2 linked regions of the Mesorhizobium opportunistum WSM2075 genome follow. The protein of the gene in region 1 interacts with the protein of each later gene in a pairwise test. Links are inferred from orthologs where the notes say so. Each region holds a gene or a part of one and is shown on either strand. Other genes may lie near its edges. The genes, in order: MESOP_RS07710 and grxD.

Region 1 (3,196 bases):
TGTTGGCGGTCGAGAACAGCCGGAACGCCGGATGCGGACGTATGACCCGGCTCTGGTCGAGCAGCGTCAGCCGGCCCGAGGATTCCAGGACGCGTTGGATGACGAACATCACGTCCGGACGCCCGGCGTCATACTCGTCGAAGCACAGCGCGACATTGTGCTGATAGGCCCAAGGCAGGATGCCGTCGCGGAATTCGGTGATCTGCAGCCCGTCCTTGACGACGATGGCGTCCTTGCCGACGAGATCGATACGGCTGACATGGCTGTCGAGGTTGACGCGCACGCAGGGCCAGTTGAGGCGGGCGGCGACCTGTTCGATATGGGTCGACTTGCCGGTGCCGTGATAGCCCGAGACCATGACGCGGCGGTTGTAGGCGAAGCCGGCAAGGATCGCCAAGGTGGTCGCCTTGTCGAACAGATAGTCCGGATCGATGTCCGGCACATGTTCGCTGGTTACCGAATAGGCCGGCACCACCATCTTGGAGTCGAAGCCGAATTTGTCCTTCACCGAGACCGTTGTGTCGGGCAGGTTGGCGATGTCGCGATCGACCTTGTTCATATCTCTCAACGTCTCCACGGGCGAAACGTCCCGTTTCGCCGGCAATCGATTTTGTTCGGGGGCGGTCTTAAAGCCTTTTCCACCCTTATGAAAGTTGGAAAACGACACAAACCATAGGGTCGCTCAGCACAGGCCCGCCTGTTTGAGCACGCGATAGGCCTGCAGCACATCGCGGAACCGGTCTTCCGAACCTCTGTCGCCACCATTCGCATCCGGATGGTGGCGCTTCACCAGTTCCTTATAGCGCGCCTTGATATCCTTGCCAGTCGCCTTTGTATCAAGGCCAAGCGTTTCCAGCGCCTTGGCCTCAAGCGGCTTGGCCTTGCGCTCGCGCGCCTCACGCGGATCCTTCGGCCCCTTGAACAGATCGAACGGGTCGCGCATGCGGTTGTAGTAGCCGGCGCGGCCGGAGCGCATCTGCGCCATATCGGGCGACGAACGTGTCGAGGCGCCGTTGACGCCCATCTTCCAGGTCGGCCGGTGGCCGGTCATCGCTTCCTTCTGGAAGCGTGCGACCTCGGTGTCCGGCACGCCGGAGAAGTAGTTGAAGCCCTTGTTGTACTCGCGCACATGGTCGAAGCAGAAGCGGAAATACTCGCCCTCCTTCATCCGCCCGACCGGCGCGCGATGGGTGCCCGCCTCCTTGCAGCCGTCCCACTGGCAAATCGGCGAATGCGACTTCAGCTCCGCGTCCTTGTCGGGGCGGACGCGAATCTTCTCGAAATATTTGGGGTACGGCTTCATCTGACCCATTTATGGGGCGTTCGCAGATGCGAAACAAGAATTGACATTTTCGCGATCATCGCCCTAACCGCTGAATCGCGGCATAAAGCAGGCGAATGGCGGATTTTGTTGCGCGGTAGCGGCCCCCGTATGAACCGGTTTTCGGTTTTCACGCTGGCGCGCCGGCCATATGTGGTGAACGGAGACGACTATGTCCATACAGGCGACCATGGAAGACAAGATCAACAAGGCATTTTCGCCGGAGCGGCTGGTGATCATCAACGAAAGCCATCTTCATGCCGGCCACCATCATCACGGCTCCGACCATCACGGCGTCTATGACGGCACCGGCGAGACGCATTTTCGCGTCCGTGTCGTCGCGTCCGCCTTTGCCGGCATGAACCGCATCGACCGCCACCGCGCCGTCAACGAACTGCTCGCCGACGAATTGAAGGCCGGCGTGCACGCGCTGGCGATCGAACCGGCGGCTCCCGGCGAAAAGACCCGCTGGTAGGCCAGCCAGCCCTGTCACGGGCGCTCAGAGCACCGCTTCGATCAGGAACGGCCCCCGCCGCGACAAGGCACTGTCCAGAAGCGCATCGAACCGTTCGCAGGTCTCGGCGCGCGCGGCCTCCACGCCCATGCCTTTTGCCAGCGAGACCCAGTCCAGCGGCGGATGGTCGAGGTCGAGCATGCGCCTGGCGTTCTCGCCGATCGCCCCGACGCCGACATTCTTCATCTCGCCATGCAGGATGGCGTAGGTGCGGTTGGAAAAGACGATCGTCACCACATCGAGATTTTCCCGGGCCTGGGTCCACAGCCCCTGCACCGTGTACATGCCGCTGCCGTCGGCCTCCAGATTGATCACCTTGCGGTCGGGACAGGCGACTGCCGCCCCGGTCGCCATCGGGATGCCGCCGCCGATCGATCCGCCCGTACCCATCATGTAGTCGTGCGGCGCCGCATATGCCGACAGCGCGAAAAAGCGCCGCGCCGAGGTGACCGCTTCGTCGCAGATGATCGCATTGTCCGGCAGCTTGCGCGCCACCGACAGCGCGATGGCATCTTCGGTCAACTTGCCATTCGGCGTTGCCTCGTCCGGGAAAGCGGCCGCGAACGCCGTCTGCTGCGATGGCTTGATGCCCAGTTCCTCGCGAAGCGCTTCCAGCGCCGCATGGAGATCGTCGCCATGGGCGGCGAGCGTCAGCACCTGACAGTCTTCGCGGACCAGCCGTCCGGGTTTTCCCGGATAGGCGAAGAAGGCGACCGGCTCCTTGCCGCCGACCAGCACCAGGACGTCGATGTCCCTGAGCAGCGCCGTCGCGGCATCGACCGGATAGGGAATACGGGTCGGCGCCACGCGCCCGCGTCCGCGCTGCATCCGCGCGGTCAGGACCTCGCTGAACAGACGGACACCGCCTGCGGTGGAAATCTGGCCGGCAATGTCGAGCGCATCGGCGCGCGCGGCGCGCCCGCGCACGATCATGCCGACCCGCCCCGGAGCGGCACGGATCGCCGCGGCGATCTTGCGTACGGCGTCCATGTCGGCGGCTCGCGTCGGCGCCAGCTTCACCTTGCCGACCGGGACCGCGCCGACTTCACCCCAGGCGGCATCCGCCGGCAGGATCAGCGTCGCGACGCCCGGCGGCGTCAGCGAGGCGCGAAAGGCGGCTTCGGCTGCCGGCGCGACATCCTCAGGACCTTTGACGCGGCCGACCCAGTTCGACATCGGCGCCGCGAGGCCCTCGATATCGCTGGTGAGTGGTGCGTCGAGCGGCAAATGATAGGAGGCATGGTCGCCGACGATGTTGATCATCGGGCTCAAGGCGCGCCGGGCGTTGTGCATGTTGGCCAGGCCATTGGCCAGACCAGGCCCCGTATGCAGCAAAGTCGCGGCGGGACGGTCGGTCATGC
Region 2 (3,026 bases), 3.3 Mb from region 1 along the record:
GCCAGTTGAGCAGACTGGCTGCCCGGGCGCTGCTCGCAGTCGTTTTCTGGCCGTCGCTGTTCTTCTTCTGGTGCCTCGGGCCGTTCGTCTTCTTCCTGCTATCGACGACCTCCAGCGAGGTTTGCCCCAGGCTGGAAACGCGCGCCGAGTTCCTCGCGGCGGCCAATGGCACGCTTCCGATGCTGGTGCTGCAGAACCTCATCTATGCGGTTCCGCTCATCTGCCTGGTGCTGTGGAGCCGGCTCTTGCCGGACCAGGCGCGGACCAGGCGCGCCGTCACCTGCCTCAAGCTTTTCGCCGTAGCGGCCATCCTCGGGGCGCTGTGGGAGTACGGCTCTTCGCTGGTCTGCGATGGCTACGGCCAGCCGTTCTTCTCGCCCGCCTGGCGGATGACCAGCTATCTGCCGATTGCCAACCTGGCGGTCAACATCCCGCTCTATGTGCTGGTCTTCAGCCTCGGTCGCACCTTCTCGATGCGCGAAGACGATCCTCCAGTCGATGCGGTCCATCCGGATGAGAATGCGCCGTAGGCCACAATCGCGACGGTGCTGGACGTAACGGCTTCAATCCCGGCCGGAAAGGCTTTAGGTTTATCCCGACTCTCATCGCACCGGCAGCCACGCCGCCGCCCGCCCGAAAACAGGAATTTCTTTCATGGCAATGGACGCCCACGACATCGAAAAACTGATCAAGGACGGCATTCCGGACGCAAAAGTGACGATCCGCGACCTCGCCGGCGACGGCGACCACTACGCGGCCGAGGTCGTGGCCGAAAGCTTTCGGGGAAAGAGCCGCGTCCAGCAGCATCAGATGGTCTATGACGCGCTGAGGGGGAATATGGGCGGCGTGCTGCACGCGCTGGCGCTGCAGACCAGCGTTCCCGACTGAGGCATACAGCCTCAGACCCGCTTGGCCCAAAACAACCCATCCTTTGCGCCATTTGGCCGATGGCTTGGCTAAACTCTTGTTTCGGGCAACCTATGGGTTTATTTGAAAGGCATGCTTCGAGCCTGACTCCCACAGGCGTGAAAGGATATTCCATGAGCGGTATCAACGACTACATCGACAACGAAGTGAAGGGCAACGACGTCGTCCTTTTCATGAAGGGCACGCCCGGTTTCCCGCAGTGCGGGTTTTCCGGCCAGGTCGTCCAGATCCTCGACTATATTGGCGCCGATTACAAAGGCGTGAATGTTCTGGACTCGGCCGAACTGCGCCAGGGCATCAAGGACTATTCCAACTGGCCGACCATCCCGCAGCTCTACGTCAAGGGCGAGTTCGTGGGCGGCTGCGACATCATCCGCGAGATGTTCCAGGCCGGCGAGTTGCAGACCTTCCTGGTCGAAAAAGGCGTGAGCGTCAAAGGCGCCGCCTGATTCCAGTCTTTGGGCATGTCGCTGTCGACATGCCTGACTTCTGTTTGTGGGCACCGGGGCGGCCCCACCTCGGCAATTTTACGTCCCTGATGTCGGGCCCCCCTGATATCGGGACCCCCTGATATCGGGACCAGGACGAGCCAATGCGCCGGCCCGCCGGCGCGTTTTCGTTTTTAGAGATCGGACTTGCCGTGGACCAGCAATCGATAGCGCCGCAATCGGCAAGCAAACTGTCTATTCCGCGCTGGGAATTCATCGCGCTGTGCGCGGCGCTGATGGCGCTGAATTCGCTGGCCATCGACATCATGCTGCCCGCGCTGCAGCAGATCGGCGCCTCGCTCGGCGTCGAGAACGAAAACCACCGGCAATATGTCGTGGTCGCCTATATGCTCGGCTTCGGCGGCGGCCAACTTTTCTTCGGGCCGATCTCGGACCGGTTCGGGCGTCGCGCGCCATTGGTCGCCGGCTTGATCATCTACGTGGCGGCGGCGGGCGCGGCAGCCATCGCACCCAGCTTTGAAACACTTTTGCTATGCCGCGTCGTGCAAGGCGTCGGGGCCGCGGCTACCCGCGTTATCGCCGTCTCGATCGTGCGCGATACATTCGAAGGCCGACGCATGGCCGAGGTGATGTCGCTGATCTTCATGGTGTTCATGGCGATACCGGTCATTGCGCCGGGGATCGGCCAGTTCATCATGCTGTTTGCCACCTGGCATTGGATCTTCATCACCATGGCCGTCGGGGCGCTGCTGGTGTCGGCGTGGTCACTGCTGCGCCTGCCTGAAACGCTGCGTCCCGAACATCGCAGGCCGCTGACGGCATCATCCATCCTTGGCGGCTTCCGCATCGTGCTCACCAACCGCGTCGCGCTCTGCTATGCCTTCGCCAGCACCTTCATCTTCGCCGCCATGTTCGGCTTCATCGCCTCGGCGCAGCAGATCTATGTCGACATATTCAATGTCGGCGAGATGTTCCCGCTCATCTTCGCCGGGGTTGCGGGCGTGCTCGCCTTCTCGAACTTCCTGAACTCGCGCCTCGTCGGCCGCATCGGCATGCGCCGCCTGTCGCAAAGCGCGCTGCTGCTGTTCTTGACCATCAGTCTCGCATGGCTGGTCGTGTCGCTGGAATTGAAGATGCCGCTGTGGCTGTTCGTTACCTTTTTTGCCGCCGCCATGCTGCCGTTCGGTGCGCTCGGCGCCAATTTCAATGCGTTGGCCATGGAGCCGCTCGGGCAACTGGCCGGCACGGCGTCATCGATCCTGGGTTTCATGCAGACTTTTCTCGGCGGCATTCTCGGCACGTTGATCGGCCAGGCGTTCAACGGCACGGTAACGCCGCTTGCCGCCGGCTTCTGCAGCGTTTCGGTCGCAGCGCTGCTGATGATCCTCATCGCCGAGCGCGGCAAGATGTTCCAGCCGCACAACCCGCCGGTTTCAGGGCACGTTACCGACCTGCATTAGCCTGGTCCAACCCTTGGTGGGACGCTGACATTGGTCGGCCTTCGCTATCGTCGTCGTATTGCGCTCAGCCGAGTTCCTGGGCGAGTCCGATGAGAAGCCCTCCAGGCCCGCGGATGTAGCAGAGCCGATACACGTCCTTATACTGGACGACTTCGCCTACGAGCCGCGCGCCGTGCTTGCGGAGCCTTTC

The links.
Region 2: the proteins of MESOP_RS07710 (region 1) and grxD interact in binary tests that used the Escherichia coli proteins (3 or more experiments, as listed by UniProt). The link is inferred for Mesorhizobium opportunistum WSM2075 from one-to-one orthologs.

What each region holds. Positions count from the first base shown.
Region 1 is NC_015675.1:1,615,823-1,619,018, reverse strand. What follows is about bases 267-3,144. They hold MESOP_RS07710 (BolA family protein), read left to right. Parts: upstream 267-1,493; coding sequence 1,494-1,796; downstream 1,797-3,144. Other genes in these bases: MESOP_RS07705 (acetolactate synthase large subunit), read right to left, coding at 1,821-3,144; MESOP_RS07715 (J domain-containing protein), read right to left, coding at 683-1,312; cobS (cobaltochelatase subunit CobS), read right to left, coding at 267-559. In the rest of the region: more of cobS, read right to left, coding at 1-266; more of MESOP_RS07705, read right to left, coding at 3,145-3,196. UniProt on the Escherichia coli protein: Transcriptional regulator that plays an important role in general stress response. Has many effects on cell morphology, cell growth and cell division. Acts by regulating the transcription of many genes, including dacA (PBP-5), dacC (PBP-6), ampC and mreB.
Region 2 is NC_015675.1:4,914,951-4,917,976, forward strand. The notes cover bases 1-2,708. They hold grxD (Grx4 family monothiol glutaredoxin), read left to right. Parts: upstream 1-1,040; coding sequence 1,041-1,376; downstream 1,377-2,708. Other genes in these bases: purL (phosphoribosylformylglycinamidine synthase subunit PurL), read left to right, coding at 1-9; MESOP_RS23775 (hypothetical protein), read left to right, coding at 6-530; MESOP_RS23780 (BolA/IbaG family iron-sulfur metabolism protein), read left to right, coding at 655-888; MESOP_RS23790 (multidrug effflux MFS transporter), read left to right, coding at 1,568-2,708. In the rest of the region: more of MESOP_RS23790, read left to right, coding at 2,709-2,836; MESOP_RS23795 (VOC family protein), read right to left, coding at 2,901-3,026. UniProt on the Escherichia coli protein: Monothiol glutaredoxin involved in the biogenesis of iron-sulfur clusters.